DNA from 4 places in the Mammaliicoccus vitulinus genome. Region 4 is predicted to be linked to each of the others. Evidence: riboswitches for the same ligand, from Rfam matches in the RefSeq annotation. Region 4 holds a riboswitch; each other region holds the start of a gene.
The links. A riboswitch is a leader RNA that binds a small molecule or an ion and turns the genes downstream of it on or off. The one in region 4 is predicted to bind thiamine pyrophosphate.

Region 1 (4,870 bases), 350 kb from region 4:
AACACTTATAAACAATCAAAAAGTGACGATATCCAGAAGATACGTCAAAAACTTAACTCAAATATTAGGAATATAAGGAGGAGAAAATCATGAATAAAACATTAAAATCAACCCTACAAGGCATTGGCATAGGAAGTAGCATCATGCTCATATTCATCGCCATATTTGAAGTTACAATAGGATTCCAAGAAGTATTCAGCGTTTACCTATTCGGTGCAGTATGCGGATTCTTACCAATCGTTTATGAAGTAGATCGCATACCTTTACCCTTCAAACTCATCATTCATTTAGGAGGCAGCATCTTAACATTCTTCATCATCTCAACGATAAACCATTGGGTACCATTACAACCAGAGCCCCTAATAGGCGCACTCACAGTATTCACACTCATATTCATTGTAATATGGTTGATATTCCTCATAATCAACATACAACAAAGCAAGAAAATTAATACAAAACTTAAAAAAATGTAAAAAAAAGCCCTTAAGGTCATCAACCTTAAGGGCCTTCTTTATAATATTCAATATCCCACTTTTAAAGTTCGAAAATATTTATTCCCACTATATCTTCTACAATATCTTCCACATTTTATCTATAATATCTTCTACAATATCTTTCACATTTTTCTATAATTCTTTCTAAAATGAAAGGAGTCCTCAAAATAAGTAACCTCCCTAACATTTCAATTAGGATAATACTATATTAAATTAGAACTAAATTCTAATAAACGTTGTTATGATCATTGGTTTAAATTGTACCTATAATTCTTCTCAGAAATCCATAGAGTAATTCCAAACTCTATATAACCTATAAATCACTATATCATTAAGGAATGTATGCACTCTATTAAATTAAATATCTATCTATATATGAGAAATTAAAAAGAAAGTATTACTAAATCGAAGCTATTAGGAAGGAAACAATCACATATCTTATCAATATAATCGTTTGAATTACATTATACCTACTATAATCTTGTGTTTTGAAAAACACTATTTAAATACAAGCAAATCTCATTGATTCTACAAACACTTGCATTAAGCGAAGTAGAATTCTGTTTTAATACTAATAAACTTTTGTCATCTACATGTTTCTTTACAGTTACGACAATAAATACCGAATTGTAAAATTCAGTCGAATCGCTAAGAGACTCTCCAAACCTCTCATCAATATCATCCTGTAAATCTTTAACATTTAAATCTTCAGGAATCGCATATTCCTCAGTCCTAAATACGCCACCTTTACCATCGGTGATGTACCCCTCTAAATCGTACAGTTCTAACTTAATAATCTTATACATACATCCTCCCTTTCAAGAGTGAATTATAGGTTACACTTACATTATATATAATTACCATTTAATGTCAACTACTTTTTATAAAGTTTTTATATAATTTTTCAAGAATACGTTAGAATACCCTTTTTATAGGTGATTTATTAGGTAACAAGCGTCCAAATTCTTGAATTAATGTACTAAATTTCATAATAAAAACACTCCAATTATTCTTTGGAGTGTTTCTTTTGCTCTATACTTTCATTACCTATCCTATTACAACGCACCTTTTATTCTTTGATCTGTTACAATCAACAGCACGTTTCCTTGCTCTATTTCTTTTATATATTTTTCCGCTTCTTCTTTTTTTACATTAAGTATTTCTAATTTTCTTAGAAATTCATCTTCTTTATATGTGTAACCACCTATATCTTGTCTATTATAATTCACATTTTCTAATTCGGTTTGGCTAACAATCTTTTCTGTGTGTTCTTCGCTTGATGACAATACATAAATATCTTTTTGGCTAATGCCTGTGTCTTTCAGCGTATTAAGATCCGCTTCTAAGTCTTTTTCATTTGTATATACTTTTACAACAGGGTTCATAAATACAACCTCCATCCAATTACTTATTATGTGTTTTTAAATCATTATAGCGTTCTTTAGATATATAGAAATTACTGTTGTCTATGATGAAATCAAAGACTTCTTCTTTCGTAATTCCATTTGGTAATTCGTACGTAACTTCTATTCTTTCATCTTCAATAGCATCTACTAATTTGATTTGTTCGGGCTGAACGGCTATTGCCCTTTTATTATATTTCAGTTTAATGTCCGTTTTCCGTTCTTCAATCAACTGTAATTGATCGATTTTAAATGCTGCGTTAACGAGTTCTTTTATTCTTTGTTCTCTTTTACGTACGCTTCTTCTTTTTTTGAAATCTTTAATATATTTCATTCTAAGAATAAGGTATAAAATCAAAATAATAATTAATGATACGATAAATAAAAGTGTACCCATCTCTCATCCCACCTTTTATGTTATAAACTCTTCAAACGTGTATAATAATCTTGTTATTATATGTTTTAATTCCCTTTATTATTTTTATTAAACTCCATGCTCTTTTACTTTTCTATTTGAACATTCAAACTATTATATGTACAATGAAATTAATAATTAAATAAGTAACCACTGGAAGTGCCTTATTAGAGGCTGAGACTAAAGTAGTGACTTTGGGATTCCCTGAACCTGATCCAGTTCATACTGGCGTAGGAAAGTGGCGTATCTAAAGAAGCTAATTTTTGCGCTATTTTTCTATCTAGAGAAATAGCGCTTTTTTATTTGGAGTGATTCAATTGTTTATTGCCGTTTCACCGTACAAGTATTTGGAACATATTGATTTAGATCATTACATTAGCATTTCTAAGGAGATTGATTTGTTATTGCTCAGAGTGCCTATGAGTCGTGATTCGCTATGTCATTCTATTGAGTATTTAATGGACCATGGTTTTCCTAAAAATAAATTAATGATTCATTCAGATACTTCTCTGCTTGAATTATATGACTTAAGTTTTATTCATTTTCGAGAAAATGATGCGCAAGCTTTTCTATATAAACAAAGTCATGCTCATATTTCAGTGAGCATGTCGACACATTCATCTGAGAGCATTCAACAAGCGCAAATGCATCATTTAGATTTTGTGTTCTTTGGCCACATCTTTGAATCAACTTCTAAAGAAGGCTATGTTCCTAGGACAGCTGCAGAAATCAAACGTGCTACTTCTATTGATATACCTATTTTTGCAATTGGTGGTATTGATCAACATTCTCTTCAATTTCTTCCTAAAGGTTTTCAAGGCATTTGTGCAATTTCGTTTTTCAGAGATTCTAGTACCAAAGAAATTGATTCTTTAAGAAAGGTGTGGAATGCATATGTATGATGTGGTAATTATCGGTTCTGGTGTGATTGGTATGTCTATTGCACGAACGCTAAGTGATAAGGATTCTTTATCTATTGCCGTAATTGACCGAGATGTCCCTGGTTTACATGCTTCATATAAAGCTGGTGGCATGTTAGGTGCTCAAAATGAATTTGTACAAGATACAGCTCTTTACCAACTTGCATTACGTTCAAGAGATTATTTCAAATCTTTGAGCCAAGATTTATACAAAGAAACAAATATTAATATCGATTATCAAGAACATGGCTTAATTAAAATGGCTGCATCAGAAGATGATATTGAATGTTTAAAAGCACAATATCACTTTTTGAATCAGCGAGATCGTTCTGTGACAACGCTTAGTGAAAATAGTTTAAAAGACCTTTGTAACGACTCAATTGATTTCAATCATCATGCCATTTACATTCCTAATGATGGTCAAATTAATGCTTCTAAATATACGAAAGCATTGTTGAAATCTATTAACAATAAAGGCATTGACCGCTTATATCATACCGAGGTCAAATCTTTAAAGCGTTTGAAAGACTGTTATAAAGTTCAAACTTCTCACAGCATTTTGCTTGCCAAAAAAGTTGTTGTAGCTGGAGGTGCATGGAGTAATGACTTACTAGAAAACTATCAAATCGAACCTAAAGTAACAGGGGTTAAAGGTGAAGTGTTGTTACTAGAGCATGAACATCTTAACTTAAAACAAACTTTGTTTATGACGAATGGCTGTTATATCGTACCTAAACGAGGCAATAGATTTTTAGTAGGTGCGACGAGTTATGTAGATGATTATTCTGTTGGTACTTCAACTGAAGGAGAACAATGGTTATTTAACAAAGCAGCCGCATATATTCCACTGTTAAACAGCAGCAACATTATTCATAAATGGTCAGGTATTAGACCATACACTGATCATGAGTGGCCAATCATGGATGAAATAGATAATGGACTGTTTCTCGTTACTGGCCATTATAGAAATGGCATTTTACTTTCACCGATCATTGGAAAGCTCATGGCAGAATGGATCGTCAATGATCAACCACCATCATTAATTAAAGATTTTAAAGCTAAAAGGAGTGTTCATTTATGAAATGTATCATTAATGGAGATGAATTTAATTTCGATGAGGCATTAACTTTGTCGGACTTACTACAGTCACTGGAATTAGATCAAGAAAGAATCATCGTGGAGTGGAACGACACACTTGTTAAAAATGATCAGTTTAATGAAATTGTCGTTAGAGAATCAGATCGATTAGAATTATTAGAATTTGTTGGAGGCGGATAAAATGTTAAAAATAGGACCATATGAATTAAACTCAAGATTATTATTAGGCACTGGTAAATTTGAAGATGAACAAACGCAATCGGAAGCCATTGAAGCTTCTGGGACAGAAGTCCTTACATTTGCTGTTAGACGAATGAATTTATACGACAAATCACTTCCTAACCCGTTGGCTAACGTAGATTTAGAAAAATTTATTACGTTCCCTAATACTGCTGGTGCTCATACGGCAGAGGAAGCTGTGCGCATCGCAGAAATTGCGAATCATGCTGGCTTATGTAACCTTATTAAAGTAGAAGTTATTGGAGATGACAAAACGTTATTGCCTGATCCAATTGAAACATACAGAGCTTGTGAAATACT
Region 2 (4,870 bases), 760 kb from region 4:
GTTCAATGTCTCGTAGTTTGATTAACGGTCTATCAATCCACTGTTTTAATCTTCTTGCGCCCATTGGTGTTTTCGTATCATCCATTAACCATAAAAGTGTACCTTTTTTTGATTTAAGTCTAATACTCTCTGTTAATTCAAGATTTCTTTTAGCATAAAAGTCCATTTTCATGTAATCTAGCGCTCTATACACAACAACTTCTTCTATGTGTGGCATCTCTCTCTTACCATTATCATGAATATAATTTAACAAATAATTCAATGATCTTTTTTGAGATTGAGATGTTCCAGTAACAACTTCATATTCACGCTCTTCGTAACTATCAACAACAGTAATTGTTTCAGTTATAAGTTGAATTTGTTTGTACAAATTATCAGGTAAAATTTTGTTCACAATAATTTCATTAGGATAAATCGTTGTAATTTCATTCATTAAAGTCGTTTCATCATCAAATGAAGTAACTTTTAATTCGCCAGTCGTAACATCACAATAACTTAAATGAAATTCACCATCTTCTTTAATAAAACTTAATATATAATTATTCGCTTTTTCGTCCATACCTTTTTGTTCCATCACTGTACCAGGTGTAATAACTTGCACGACTTCTCTACGAACCATGCCTTTAGTTTGTGTTGGATCTTCCATCTGTTCACAAATCGCGACTTTGTATCCTTTAGATATTAACTTTTCTATATATCCTGAAGCGGAGTGATAAGGTACACCACACATTGGAATCGGGTCTTTTTTCGCATCTCTTCTTGTTAAAGTAATTTCCAATACTCTAGATGCTTCGACTGCATCGTCATAGAACATTTCATAAAAGTCACCTAATCTGAAAAATAATAATGTATCTTGATATTGGGATTTTATTTTTAAATATTGAGCCATCATTGGCGTTGGTTTAGACATCTTTTTTCACGTTCCTTTTTTTAACTTTCGATTTATCTATTTTATCAAAATTTCTAACATTTAACGAGTATGGTGAAATTTATTTAATAAAAAACCATCTAAAACACGCATTGCTTAGATGGTTAAATATCGTTTTTCAATTTTTTAAGTATACCTCTTTTTTCAAAAGCTGTTAAAATCATATAACTCACAATCGCGCCAATTAAGCTACTCGTGAAAAATGAGATAAACAATGGCCAAAATGCCATTTCTCCTAGTCCAAGTAGCCAGGCAATTGGAAGACAAACTAAACTTCCTATTATGCCAGTGCCTATGACTTCACCTATGGAAGCCATATATAATTTACGACTATATTTATAGAGCAAACTTGCTAATAATACACCAATCATGCTACCTGGAAAAGCAAAAATCGTACCGATTCCTAGTAAATTCCTAATTGAAGATGATAACAAAGCTTGTGCTAAACCATACCAAGGCCCTAGAAAAACAGCTGATATGACATTGATAAAATGTTGTATCGGCAATGCCTTTATAGGTCCAATTGGGATTGTTACAAATGTACTCAGCACAACATTGATTGTCGTTAATATAGCTGTTAAAGTCATTAACTTAGTCTTCATATTATATTGCCTCCTAAAAAAATCATTAGCCTACGCATTGGCAGACTAATGATTATGAGTGTATATAATCTTTAGTTGCACAATCTTTACGCCAGCATGATCTGGTTCAAATATACACGTATGATCTCAGCCTCATAGGACACCGTGTGTGCAAAAATTTTCTTTATTAATGTGAACAGCTACTCGTGTTAGGTGCATTATTCACAGCAGCACCTGTTTCACCAGTTAATTGATTGCCACCAGTTGATTCAATAATTTCATTTGTAACTGTATGACTAATTGAATGAGATACCATTTGTAAAAGTTCATTTACTTCAACTTGAGCTTCTTTAAATTCACTTACGATAGGCATTTCATCTAATTCTTTTTCAATATTTTTTATTTTTTCTTCGACCATCGCTAATGCTTTATCTTTCCCGTAGTTTTGGAAATTAACAGCTTGTTTTTGCAAAGACTTCAGACTAGCCATTTTCTCTCTAACTGTTTGATTCTCATGTATTTGAGCTTCAGCACGTTTAAAAAATTCCACTTCTTCTGTTTCAGACATCATTTTACCCAGTTTGCGCGCTTGATCAAGAATATCATCTTTTGTATACATTTAATGTACCACCTTTTCTTTAGATACAATCTCTATAAATTCACCATTCAATGAATATTGTTTCGCTTCAATTATTTTAACTTTTACGATTTTTCCAATTACATCTTTGGATGCTTTAAAGTTTACTAATTTATTTTTTTCAGTGTACCCAGCCATTACCGCGTCATCTCGTTTACTAGAACCTTCACATAGAACATATACTTCATGTCCTTCGTATGGTTTCAATGATTTAGCGGTATATTCTCCAACAACTTTATTTAATCTTTGAAGACGTTCTTTTTTCTCTTTGTCAGGAACGTTATCTTTCATTTTAGCAGCTGGTGTACCTTCTCTAGGTGAGTAAACGTAAGTATATGCATGCTCAAAACCAACTTCATGGTAAAGCTTAATCGTTTCTAAAAATTGTTCTTCTGTCTCATTAGGATAGCCAACAATGATATCAGTTGTCAATGCAACATCTGGTATTGCTGCTCTAATTTTTTGAACAAGCTCAAGATAACTTTCACGGGTATATTTACGACCCATTATTTTCAACACTTGATTATTACCAGATTGAACAGGTAAATGTATATGAGGCACGATGTTACCACCGTTCGCGATCACCTCAATTAAACGGTCATCGAAATCCCATGGATGACTTGTTGTAAAACGAACTCTTGGTATATCTATTTTAGTGATGTCATATAATAAATCGCCTAATCCATACTCTAGCCCTTCAATATCTTTACCATATGCATTAACGTTTTGCCCTAATAGACAAATTTCTTGATAACCTTGACGTGCTAAATCTCTAACTTCAGCAATAATTTCTTCTGGCATACGACTTCTCTCTTTACCACGCGTAAAAGGCACAATACAGTATGTACAAAATTTATCGCAGCCGTACATAATATTTACCCATGCTTTAATTCTGCCATTTCTGACTTTAGGTAAATTCTCTATAACGTCGCCTTCTTTAGACCACACTTCAACTACCATTGCTTTAGACATATATGCTTCTTCTAAAATTTCTGGCAATCTATGAATATTATGTGTTCCAAAAATCATATCAACATTTTGATATGATTTAAGAATTTTATTTACGACGGATTCTTCTTGAGACATACAACCACATACACCAATTAAACAATCTGGTCTTTCTTGTTTAAGATGTTTTAGATTCCCTATTTCGCTAAAAACTTTATTTTCAGCATTTTCCCTAATCGCACATGTATTCAATAAAATCACATCTGCATCGTCAACTGAATTTGTTGGTGCGAAGCCTAAAGCTTGGAATATTCCTGCCATAACTTCTGTATCATGTTCATTCATTTGGCAACCATATGTTCTAATATAGAATTTACGACCTTTCCCCATTCCTCTATGTCGCTCATCTATTTTAAAATCATCATGATATTCAACTTGAGATTCCCCTCTTTGTTTAGCGTCCTTTAAGTTTGGCGGTTGATAAACATGTTCGAAATATTTGCTATAATCCTTTTCTAAATTAGGTTCTGTCTTCGCATTAGCACCATGTTTTCTTTGCTCTTCATTCAATGTCAAAACCCTTTCTGCCCATATATTTATACCTATATATTATATTAGAGTTCAACACAAAGTGCAAAAATGTTTGAACATTTTTGCACTTTCATGAATAGAGAAATTTTCGTTCATAGTATTTCTTCTCTTATATCTCTGTCTTTTACTATAGACTAATCCAAAATCGTCGTGTCACTTCATTGTCTTCTGAGATAAAAGCGTCCGACTCGACTCCATTGTTATGCAGGATGACTTGCGCACTCGCATGATTATTTTCATCACATGTTACTAACGCTTTTTCTACAGACGCTTCGCGTAATTCTACTAACGCGTATTCTAATAGTTTCGTTGCATACCCTTTTCCACGTTGACTTCTTCTAACACCATAGCCCACATGTCCACCTTTATTCCTCAAAAAATTATTTAGCCCATATCTAACATTGACCGCGCCGACAATTTTTTGTTCTACAATTAATACAAAAGTTTTAGCTTTTACAAAATCTGCATCAATCGGATTGATCGCTTCTTTTTGCATAACTAACATCTCTTGAAATCCACCATGTTCTTTCACATCTGTAGTCCATGGTACAACGCTTTCGTCATTTGCATACCATTCATTTATATACTCTGTAAATAAGCTTTCGATATTTGTATCTATTTCTCTAAATTCCATAAGCCCATCCTCTCTAATTTAATTCTTTGATTTGCTCCTCAACGCTAGCATTAAGCATATGATAATAAATCCCTTGTTGTTCTATTAAATCTTGTTGTGTCCCTGATTCAATGAGTTCTCCATGAGCCAGTACAAATACTAAATCTGCTTTTTTAACAGTATTTAATCTATGCGCAATAATAATGCTCGTTCTGCCCACCATTAATGTTTCTAAAGCTTCTTGAATTTTTATTTCTGTCACTGTATCAATACTACTTGTCGCTTCATCTAATAATAAAATTTTAGGATCTTGCAATAAGCATCTCGCGATTGACACAAGTTGTCTTTCACCTTGAGACAATGATCCTGATTCACCTTTTAATACTGTTTCATAACCATTTTCAAGCGCGTCAATAAATTCGTGTGCATTAGCTTTTTTAGCCGCTTCAATGACTTCTTCATAAGTAGCATTTGGCGTGCCATACATAATGTTATCTTTTATCGTGCCATCGAATAAATATGGATCTTGAAGAACTACACCAATTTCTTGTCTTAATGATTTTCGCGTCATT
Region 3 (4,870 bases), 400 kb from region 4:
ATATATTGATCCACGAGTCTTTCCATCCATTTTCAAACGTAATATCACTACCATGATATGGTAAATGGAAACCAAACTTGCCATGTGGTTCATGATGACTATGCAACTTCGCAACAAGTTTACCAAGTTCCCTTTGACTGCCGGAGCGACCTTCTTCAAGATAGCTCAATACTAAATAAGCATCATCATGAATTTGTCCGTAACCTTTAACTACAGGGGCGGTAATACCAGCCGCTTCAAATGCTTCTAAACCGGCGATTTCTGCAGCATAAAATGTTTCACTTCTATTATGTTGAACGAGCAAGAAATATGGTCCATCTTTAGTTTCTACTTTATAAGCCTCGTTAACATCTCCACCACTAACGGGTATAATTTCTTTAATATTATTTATAGGTAATTGTGATTGCCAATCTTTATTCATGACTATCCCTCCTATGTTTATTGTATAAGAAATATATTATTGTTTAAAATAAGAATGCTTTTATGTCCCAAATCTTATTAATAACTTCATCGACCTGCCGCTTTGTTTTATATTTTCAACGCTTCGATCTGTTCAAGTACAGGTATTAATAATGCTCCTTGTTCCGTGAGCTTATAATATATATTAGGTGGCATGATCTCTTCTATTCTAACTTGTAAAAATTGATTTTCTACTAATAATTCAAGTGATTGTTTAATCATGTGTTGATTATAATGCTCGAGTTCAGAGAGTATGATTCTTTGCTCTTGTTCTTTATTGCTCAATTTAGCCAAAACTAAAAGACCATAATTGTCTCCTAATTGTCCAAGATTATGAATGACTTTTTCTTCATTGATCGGTCGCATTACATTACCTCTTTTCGTATAAAGCATCTTGAAAACTTCCTTAAACTATAACACAGCACATAATTCTTTCATTATATTAGTTAGTTCTAAAGTCTCATTGTTTATAATGAGCTTTTTATTTAAAATTAAATTAAGCTTAAAATCATATACTCAAAGGAGTTATAAGCATCATGAAGAAAGACTCAATGCTCATTATGAGTTATGCAATTATTTTACTATTAATCATTGTATCTATTTTTACTAAATACATATACCCGATAGATCACGCTGTTTATCATTTTATTCAAAATAATACAATTGAATTTAGGTTACATAATTATTTATCTATCGTGTCTTTTATATTCTCGCCATTACATACAGTTTTTTTAATAGGCATCATATTTATAGGTTTGTATTTCTATAACAAGCAGCACTTCTTACCTTATTTAATTTTCACGATTACTGCTCTCATTACAGGAACATTGCTAAAATATATTATCCAAAGACCGAGACCTTCAGATTTAATTGAAGGATTTAGCTTTCCAAGTTTGCATACTTTAATATTATTTGTAGCCTTATTTGTATTGCTCGCTTTATACAACACATATATCGTAAAGTGGATTTCTTCTATTTTAATCATTTCAATGATGTGTTCAAGAATTTATTTAAATGCTCATTTCTTTTCTGATACGGTAGCTAGTTTAATCATCGTTCATTTAGTGTATTTAACTGTAAATAAGATTTTGGAAAGACATCCTCTTTCATAAAAGTTCTCTTATTTAATTTTGTGCTATCATAAAAATAAAGGAGATGTTCATATGAGATATAATGCATACAATCAACCTATTGGTGACGCCGTTCAATCTTTTCAACAAGCTGATAAACCGAGCATTGAAATGCTTGAAGGCAAATATAGTAAATTAGAGCATTTAAATACGAGTCATCTAGACGATTTATTTGAATTGTTATGTGACACAGATAATGATCTAAATTGGACTTACTTACCAAATGAACCAATTCACGATAAAGATGAATTTAGTACTTTAATTAATAATCGTATCCATTCCGAAGATCCTTATTTCTTTGCGATAGTTGATAAAACTACTGACAAAGCTTTAGGTATAATATCACTGCTACGTATTAATACTAAAGCTTCATCTATTGAAGTTGGCCATATCCATTATTCACCTCTTTTAAAAAGAACACGCATTGCTACTGAAGTTCAGTACTTACTCGCTAAATACGTATTTGAAACATTAGGATATAGACGATATGAATGGAAGTGTGATAGTTTAAACGACCCTTCTAAACGCGCAGCAAAGAGATTAGGATTTACATATGAAGGTACTTTTCGACAAGCGTTAGTATATAAAGGTAGAAATAGAGATACAGATTGGTTCTCTATTATAGATAAAGAATGGCCAAATATTAAACAACAATATGAGCATTGGTTAGACGAAAAGAACTTCAATAGTGATGGTACACAAATTCATAAACTATCCATCCTTTAAATATTTATATGCATATTAAAAATTGTTTATTAAATTATACGAAGTGTCTTTTTTTGTACTCATAATTCGATTTTGTAATGATAACGATTTTGTAAAAAATAACAACTCATTTCTAGCTGAATAAATCAGTGCAATGAGTTGTTATTTATTTTGAGTTGAGTCGGGGGCTGAATGTTGCTTGTTTACTCAGTCTTGCAACTTTCGGACCTTCTATGTTGCTTGTTTGGTCGGTCTTGCAACTTACAGGCCTTCTATGTTGCTTGTTTGGTCGGTCTTGCAACTTACAGGCTTTCTATGTTGCTTGTTTCGTCAGTCTTGCAACTTACAGGCCTTCTATGTTGCTTGTTTGGTCGGTCTTGCAACTTACAGGCTTTCTATGTTGCTTGTTTCGTCAGTCTTGCAACTTACAGGCCTTCTATGTTGCTTGTTTAGTCGGTCTTGCAACTTACAGCATGTACTTAAAAGAACTAACGAAAAAATATATGAAAATAAATATTCCTCCACGATTTTGTAAAGTGCTGACGCCCGGGGGAATAGTATGAGAGAGACTACAGGCTCGAACCATACCCCCAGGCAAGCATGCACGAACAAAATCGTAGATTTTACAAAACAACAACTTATTTCACTGGTACTGGCCATGTTTCAAGATTCTCAGCCATTTCCCAGAACATATATTCATAGTAGCTTGTCTTTACAATAATATCTTCTAAACGATTAAGTTCTTCTTCAGTCTTACCTTCTGCAACTGTATCCATTAATTGAATGCAGTCTTCTTTAAATGTACTAAATTCTTCAGATGCATACATATTAACCCATTCTCCATATAGCGGATGATCCTTTACACCTTCAATTTCAGCTAACTTCAAGCCTATATAGCTATAGCTCCATGTACACGTTAAAATTGCAGCTATAACGTTCTCAATTCCACCTTGTTGGGCCAAATTTAACATATAACTCGTATAAGCTACTGTTGTTTGGGCTGGTTCTGTTTGTTCAAGCTCTTCTTCAGATATATTAAATTGTTTAGCATAACTACGATGTAAATCCATTTCTGTATGCAACGTACCGTTTGCTAGATCTGCATAAGTCGTCATCATCTTTAAATCTGTTGATTTAGCAGCCCCAATGGAAAATAGTCTCGCATATTCAATCAAATACACGTAATCTTGTTTCAGCCAATGTTTAAATTTCTCTTCATCAAGTGTCCCATCGCCTAGTCCTTGAATAAACGGATGTTTCATATAAGATTCCCATATTGGTTCAACTCTTTTAAATACGCTATCTGTAAATTTCATTTTTATCCTCCTTTTTTATAAAAAAAACACTATTTTCAATAAGAAAATAGCGTCAACTTAAACTTCAACTAAAGATACGCCACTTTCCTACGCCAGTACAAGCTGGATCAGGTTCAAGGAATTTTAAAGTCTCACTTTAATCTCAGCCATTTAAAAGGCACTTCCAGTGGTTTATTGCTTATTATATTTAATTTTCATTCACCTACAACATATCGGTTTTAAGATTCATTTGCAAACAAAATTATAAACAACTCTTACTACATGATTCTAAATAAGCTTTAGCATTTTGATTAACTTCTTTAAAATCAATACCTTGTTTCATCGCTGCAAACACACAACCACAATAACACTGTCTATAAATTTCATATTCATTACACATCTTTATAGACCTTTCATAACCTTTATTCTTCTTAAAATCACTAGGTAAATAATAGACATGAAAAATATCTTGCACTTCCATCCCCAATTCATTAATCAATTGTGCATTTTTCTTAGGAGACAATGTTAAAGCACTGGCAAAGTAATCATATCCAAGATTCGCAGCAGCTTCGGCTACAAGTTCTAAACGCATTTCAAAACAAGCCGTACATCTCAATCCGCCTTCATTCTCTTCAGCTAAACCTTTGCCTTTAACCATCTTCATAAATTTATGAGGTTCATAAGGCGCTTCAATATATTTCACGTTCGTATTCATCCGTTCATTAAAACGCTCAACAAAATCTTCTTGAACCTTTGCTCGTCTTTCATACTCACGCTTAGGATGAATATTAGGATTCGCAAAATATATGGCCACATCCGCATATTGCGTTAAAAGCTCTAACGTATATGTACTACAAGGTGCACAACAACTATGAATTAAAATGCTCGGTCGCTTATCACTACGTTGCCATTCATTAATCATCTTACGCATCACTTTGTCATAATTAATCTTTTGATTTTTCATTTTAGCAATAATACTATTCGCAGAAATCACGTTCATTACCATTCCTTTTCAACCAAATATTGTTATTTTTACAATATTTTATACCATTAAAAAGATGATAGCAATATCATAGTGAAACAGCTATTTGAGTCGGTTAATATCATTTAAACACCTTCTGATACTGTACATATCCTGATAAATAATGTTCTATATCATCAATGCGCACTCTATATCCGTGGTGTTTGATAAAGAACGCATTCAGTAAGAAGGCTAATTTGTTTTATTTTCATAACTTTTAATAGAATACATAGTTGAATTACTTCTCTTTTCTAAATATG
Region 4 (4,870 bases):
GTAGGACAGCAAGGATACATAAAAGATTACAATTGTATAATAAATTACACCTATATGACAAATTGTCTGATAATTAATTTTGCCCAATCTTTATAAAAGCTTTCATAACAGTTTATGTGAGCATTCCAACATATATAAAGTCTGAAAATTGTTGTAATCTAACTGTAATATTCAATGATGTTTTTTCATATATCTGTAACCTATGACAATAAAAAAAATGGTATAGTTTAGAAAGTAAAAATCATATAAAAAGTGAAAACCTTACAGGAGGAAACATTCAATCATGAAAAAATTATTAGCAGTTTCAACAGCGGCAGTTGCAGTTACTACAGGGGTAACAGCTACAGCTGATGCAGCAACTCATACAGTTAAATCTGGTGATACTTTATTTAGTATTTCACAACAATATGGTACTTCAGTAAGTGCTATTAAATCAGAAAATGGTATAAAATCTAACTTGATTTTACCAAACCAAGTCATCAAAGTTAACGAAGCTAAAGCAGCTTCAGCATCAACTACAGAATATACTGTAGTTTCAGGAGATACTTTAGGTAAAATTGCATCTAAATATGATGTAACAGTATCTCAATTAAAAGCATGGAACAACTTATCTTCAGACTTAATCATCGTTGGACAAAAATTATCATTACAAGCGCCTGCTCAATCAGCTGAGCCAGCTCAAGCGCCAGTAGCTCAACAAGCGCCAGTTCAACAAGCTCAAGAACAAGTTGCAGCACCAGCTCAACAACAAAGCTATCAAGCACCTAAACAATCATATAAAGCACCAGCGCAACAATCATATAAAGCGCCTGCTCAACAGCAAAGCTACCAAGCACCAGCTCAACAATCTTACCAAGCGCCAGCTCAAAAAGTTAGAACAACTCAAACTTCAACAGCTAGCACTGGTGGATCAACAAAAGCTCAATTCTTGGCTGCAGGTGGTACTGAAGCTATGTGGAATACAATCGTTTTACCTGAATCAAGTGGTAATCCAAATGCTGTAAGTCCTAATGGCTACAGAGGTCTTGGTCAAACTAAAGAAGGTTGGGGAACTGGTTCAGTAGAACAACAAACTAAAGGTATGTTAAACTACGCGAAACAACGTTATGGTTCAGTAGATGCTGCATTAGCATTCCGTTCTCAAAATAACTGGTGGTAAGCCATACACTTTAATTCAAAGTGACTTAATATGTATTAATCCAATCGTCTAGGAAATATCCTAGGCGATTTTTTAATTTGACCGTGTAGCTTCAATTTGATAATCTTAAATTAACTAAATAGATAAATGACTACTAGGGGCGCCTGTTGGCTGAGATGATATTAATCAGTCCCTTAACACCTGATTTGGATAATGCCAACGTAGGAAAGTAGTCAATTAACGTATGTTATACACTTAATTGACTTCTTTTTTACAAAAGAGGTCATTTTTTTATGAACTAAACAATAACTATGTAGAGATATAATAAATTATTAAAAAATAAATTTGAGGTGGAATAGCATGAAAAAACCAAACATAGCATTAACAATAGCTGGTACTGATCCAACAGGTGGAGCAGGTATAATGGCTGATTTAAAATCTTTTCAAGCTTCTGGTGTTTATGGTATGGCCGTAGCAACGAGTATAGTTTCCCAAAATACATTAGGGGTTCAAGATGTTTACCATTTACCTGTTGAAGTTATAGAAAGTCAGTTAAAGAGTGTGTTCGATGATGAAGCGCCACACGCTATTAAAACAGGTATGATAGCATCAGAAGATATGATGAACGTCATCAAACCGTTTATAGAACAATCGGGTAAACCATATGTTATTGATCCAGTAATGGTTGCTAAAAGCGGTGATTCATTGATGGATGATAAAGGTAAGCGTAAATTGCAGGAAATATTATTACCTAAAGCTACTGTCGTTACACCAAATATTCCTGAAGCGGAAGACATTACTGGTTTTAAAATTCAAACTGAAGAGGAAATCAAAAAAGCTGGTGACTTTTTCTTAAATGAAATTGGATCTAAAGGAGTCGTCATAAAAGGTGGACATCTAGAAGGTGATGCAATTGATTATTTATTCACAAATAATGGCATGAGAACTTGGACAAGTGAAAGATTTAGTACAAAACATACGCATGGCACAGGATGTACTTTCAGTGCTGTAATAACTGCGGAGTTAGCGAAAGGTCATGCCATAGAAGAAGCGGTGGAAGTAGCAAAGAGATTTATTACTTTAGCAATTAAACACACGCCTGAAATCGGTAAAGGCAGAGGACCAGTAAATCACTTTGCATATCAAAAAATCGAGGGATTAGATTATGAGTAAACTAAAACAAATAAGAGAAAACAGTCCATTAATCGTTTGTTATACAAATGATGTAGTTAAGAATTTTACGGCGAATGGATTAATATCGTTAGGTGTTAGTCCTGCTATGAGTGAAGAACCTGATGAAGCAGAAGAATTTTCAAAAGCAGCTGGTGCCTTTTTAATTAATATCGGCACGATTACAACAAATAAAGCATATGATATGAAAGAGTATGCTGCAATTATGCACGAACATGGCGTGCCAGTTATTCTAGATCCAGTAGCAGTAGGTGCATCACTGTTAAGAAAGACTTTCTGTACAACTTTATTAAATGATGAAGTTGTAGATGTCATTCGAGGTAATGCATCTGAAATATTGGCACTTATCGAAGAAGATACGACGATGAAAGGTACTGACAGTGATGGTTCTTTAGACGCTGTTAAAATCGCCAAAAAAGCACATCAACAATTAAATTTACCAATTATTTTAACTGGAAAAGTAGATGTTATTGCCTGTAATAATAAAATTATAGAATTGCATAACGGCAGTGAAATGTTGACTAAAGTGACTGGTGGAGGTTGTTTATTAGGTGCTGTTGTAGCTGCATTTTTATCTAACGAAAAATCTATAAAAATAGAACTTTTAGAAGAAGCTTTATCAACTTATAATATTGCAAGTGAGTTAGCAAGCCAACAGCCTGGCGCTCATTTACCTGGAACATTCCAAATTGCTTTTATAGACCAATTAAATATAATAACAGATGAACAAGTAGCAGAGAAAAAGAATGTGAAAGAAGTGAAATAAATGTTCAATATAAATACTTTGAAAGTATATTTTATTGCAGGAAGTCAAGATGTGCCTAACGGTGATTTATACAAGGTCGTTGAGCAAGCATTAATAGGTGGCATTACGATGTTTCAGTTTCGTGAAAAAGGAAAAAATAGTAAAAAAGGATTAGAAAAAGAAGTGCTCGCTAAAGAATTATTTGAACTATGTAAAAAGTATGAAGTACCTTTTATAGTAAATGATGATGTAGATTTAGCTGTAAAATTAAATGCTGATGGGATACATGTTGGTCAAGATGATCGCAATGTGTCTGAATTTAAAAATAAATTTAAAGGTAAAATTATCGGTCTAAGTGTCGCTAATAGAGAAGAATATCAGCAATCAGATATTACAGAAGTAGATTACATCGGTACAGGCCCAATACATTCTACAAACTCTAAAGCTGATGCTGGAGAAGAAGGTGGGTATGATTTAATCAAAAATCTTAGGGAAATTGATAATGAAATACCAATTGTCGCTATAGGTGGTATCACAGAAGTAGATGTAGCACCTTTAGTTGATGCTGGTGCAAATGGTGTCAGTGTAATTTCAGCAATTGCAAGAAGTGGAAATATTGAACAAACTGTGAAGGGCTTTCATAATCAATATAAAAATCTTTAATAAAATTAATATATTGATTTATGTTGTCATCATTCTATGATAGAATAACCTTTATGTGAGTATATCAATAGAGGTGGAAAAATGAAGAAAAAAGCTTTGTGGCCATTATTATTTGGTGTAATGGTTGTGCTAGCTGGTTGTGATTATTCTAAACCTGAGAATAGGGATGGGTTCTTTTATAATACATTCGTAAAACCAATGGATAGTGTCATTCATTGGCTTGGTGCTCATTTGAATAATGACTATGGTCTAGCTATTATAGTATTAACATTAATTGTTCGTTTTGCGTTATTCCCATTTATGATGAAGACGTATAAAAATCAAAAATTAATGCGTGAAAAAATGAAACTTGCTAAACCAGAAATGGAAGCAATTCAAGAGAAAGTTAAACGTTCTCGTACGCAAGAAGAAAAAATGGAAGCCAATCAAGAAATGATGGCTTTATACAAGAAACATGGTATTAATCCGATGAATATGGGTTGTTTACCAATTGTCATTCAAATGCCAATCGTTATGGGTCTGTTCTATGTATTAAAATACCCTACAGAAGGTGGGATTACAGAATATCCTAATTTCTTATGGTTTAATTTAACTTTACCAGACCTTTACGTTACAATCATTGCAGGTATTATTTATGCGTTGCAAGCATTTGTATCAATGAAATATGCAAATGTTCCTGATGAACAAAAGAACATGATGAGAATGATGATGTTCATATCTCCAATTATGATCATTTATATGTCATATATCTCAGCTTCAGCTTTAGGTTTATATTGGGCTGTCGGTGGTGCATTCTTAGTTGTTCAAACTTGGTTAGGTAATGTGTTCTACAATAAAAAAGTAGAAGAAGAAATGAAACCAATTATCGAAGCACATGAAAAAAATCAAAAAGAAGCAAACAAAGATAAGAAACCAGCTAAGCTTGTTTCAAACAAAAAGAAATAAAAAGTAAAACAAACTAATCGACATCGATTAGTTTGTTTTTTTAGTTATATCCCATTCTTTATAAAATTGTTCTAAAAAGTTTTCCATATATGCATGTCGTTCTTGTGCAATTTGTTTACCTCTTTCAGTATTCATCATGTCTTTTAATAATAATAATTTTTCATAGAAATGATTAATTGCTGTATTCG

Region 1: it holds a riboswitch for thiamine pyrophosphate, as region 4 does, so the genes downstream of both, PYW35_RS01720 (thiamine phosphate synthase) here and thiD (bifunctional hydroxymethylpyrimidine kinase/phosphomethylpyrimidine kinase) in region 4, are expected to answer to the same signal.
Region 2: it holds a riboswitch for thiamine pyrophosphate, as region 4 does, so the genes downstream of both, thiW (energy coupling factor transporter S component ThiW) here and thiD (bifunctional hydroxymethylpyrimidine kinase/phosphomethylpyrimidine kinase) in region 4, are expected to answer to the same signal.
Region 3: it holds a riboswitch for thiamine pyrophosphate, as region 4 does, so the genes downstream of both, tenA (thiaminase II) here and thiD (bifunctional hydroxymethylpyrimidine kinase/phosphomethylpyrimidine kinase) in region 4, are expected to answer to the same signal.

What each region holds. Positions count from the first base shown of each region.
Region 1 covers NZ_CP118974.1:375,335-380,204, reverse strand. The annotation lists gene PYW35_RS01745 (LytTR family DNA-binding domain-containing protein) at 1-76, shown strand, start outside; gene PYW35_RS01740 (DUF3021 domain-containing protein) at 90-473, shown strand; gene PYW35_RS01735 (hypothetical protein) at 968-1,300, opposite strand; gene PYW35_RS01730 (YflT domain-containing protein) at 1,550-1,879, opposite strand; gene PYW35_RS01725 (hypothetical protein) at 1,899-2,294, opposite strand; TPP riboswitch at 2,458-2,566, shown strand; gene PYW35_RS01720 (thiamine phosphate synthase) at 2,621-3,214, shown strand; gene thiO (glycine oxidase ThiO) at 3,207-4,313, shown strand; gene thiS (sulfur carrier protein ThiS) at 4,310-4,510, shown strand; gene PYW35_RS01705 (thiazole synthase) at 4,512-4,870, shown strand, end outside.
Region 2 covers NZ_CP118974.1:1,491,415-1,496,284, forward strand. The annotation lists gene mutS (DNA mismatch repair protein MutS) at 1-910, opposite strand, end outside; gene thiW (energy coupling factor transporter S component ThiW) at 1,033-1,530, opposite strand; TPP riboswitch at 1,596-1,687, opposite strand; gene PYW35_RS07520 (YlbF/YmcA family competence regulator) at 1,697-2,128, opposite strand; gene miaB (tRNA (N6-isopentenyl adenosine(37)-C2)-methylthiotransferase MiaB) at 2,129-3,664, opposite strand; gene PYW35_RS07530 (GNAT family N-acetyltransferase) at 3,813-4,319, opposite strand; gene PYW35_RS07535 (ABC transporter ATP-binding protein) at 4,333-4,870, opposite strand, start outside.
Region 3 covers NZ_CP118974.1:326,272-331,141, reverse strand. The annotation lists gene PYW35_RS01545 (fructosamine kinase family protein) at 1-421, opposite strand, end outside; gene PYW35_RS01540 (winged helix-turn-helix transcriptional regulator) at 529-825, opposite strand; gene PYW35_RS01535 (phosphatase PAP2 family protein) at 996-1,571, shown strand; gene PYW35_RS01530 (GNAT family N-acetyltransferase) at 1,623-2,315, shown strand; gene tenA (thiaminase II) at 2,933-3,610, opposite strand; TPP riboswitch at 3,678-3,785, opposite strand; gene PYW35_RS01520 (epoxyqueuosine reductase QueH) at 3,852-4,583, opposite strand; gene PYW35_RS01515 (DUF2200 domain-containing protein) at 4,849-4,870, opposite strand, start outside.
Region 4 covers NZ_CP118974.1:727,460-732,329, forward strand. The annotation lists partial or broken gene PYW35_RS13290 (aggregation-promoting factor C-terminal-like domain-containing protein) at 887-1,159, shown strand; TPP riboswitch at 1,285-1,383, shown strand; gene thiD (bifunctional hydroxymethylpyrimidine kinase/phosphomethylpyrimidine kinase) at 1,499-2,311, shown strand; gene thiM (hydroxyethylthiazole kinase) at 2,304-3,095, shown strand; gene thiE (thiamine phosphate synthase) at 3,096-3,737, shown strand; gene yidC (membrane protein insertase YidC) at 3,819-4,682, shown strand; gene PYW35_RS03600 (HD domain-containing protein) at 4,710-4,870, opposite strand, start outside.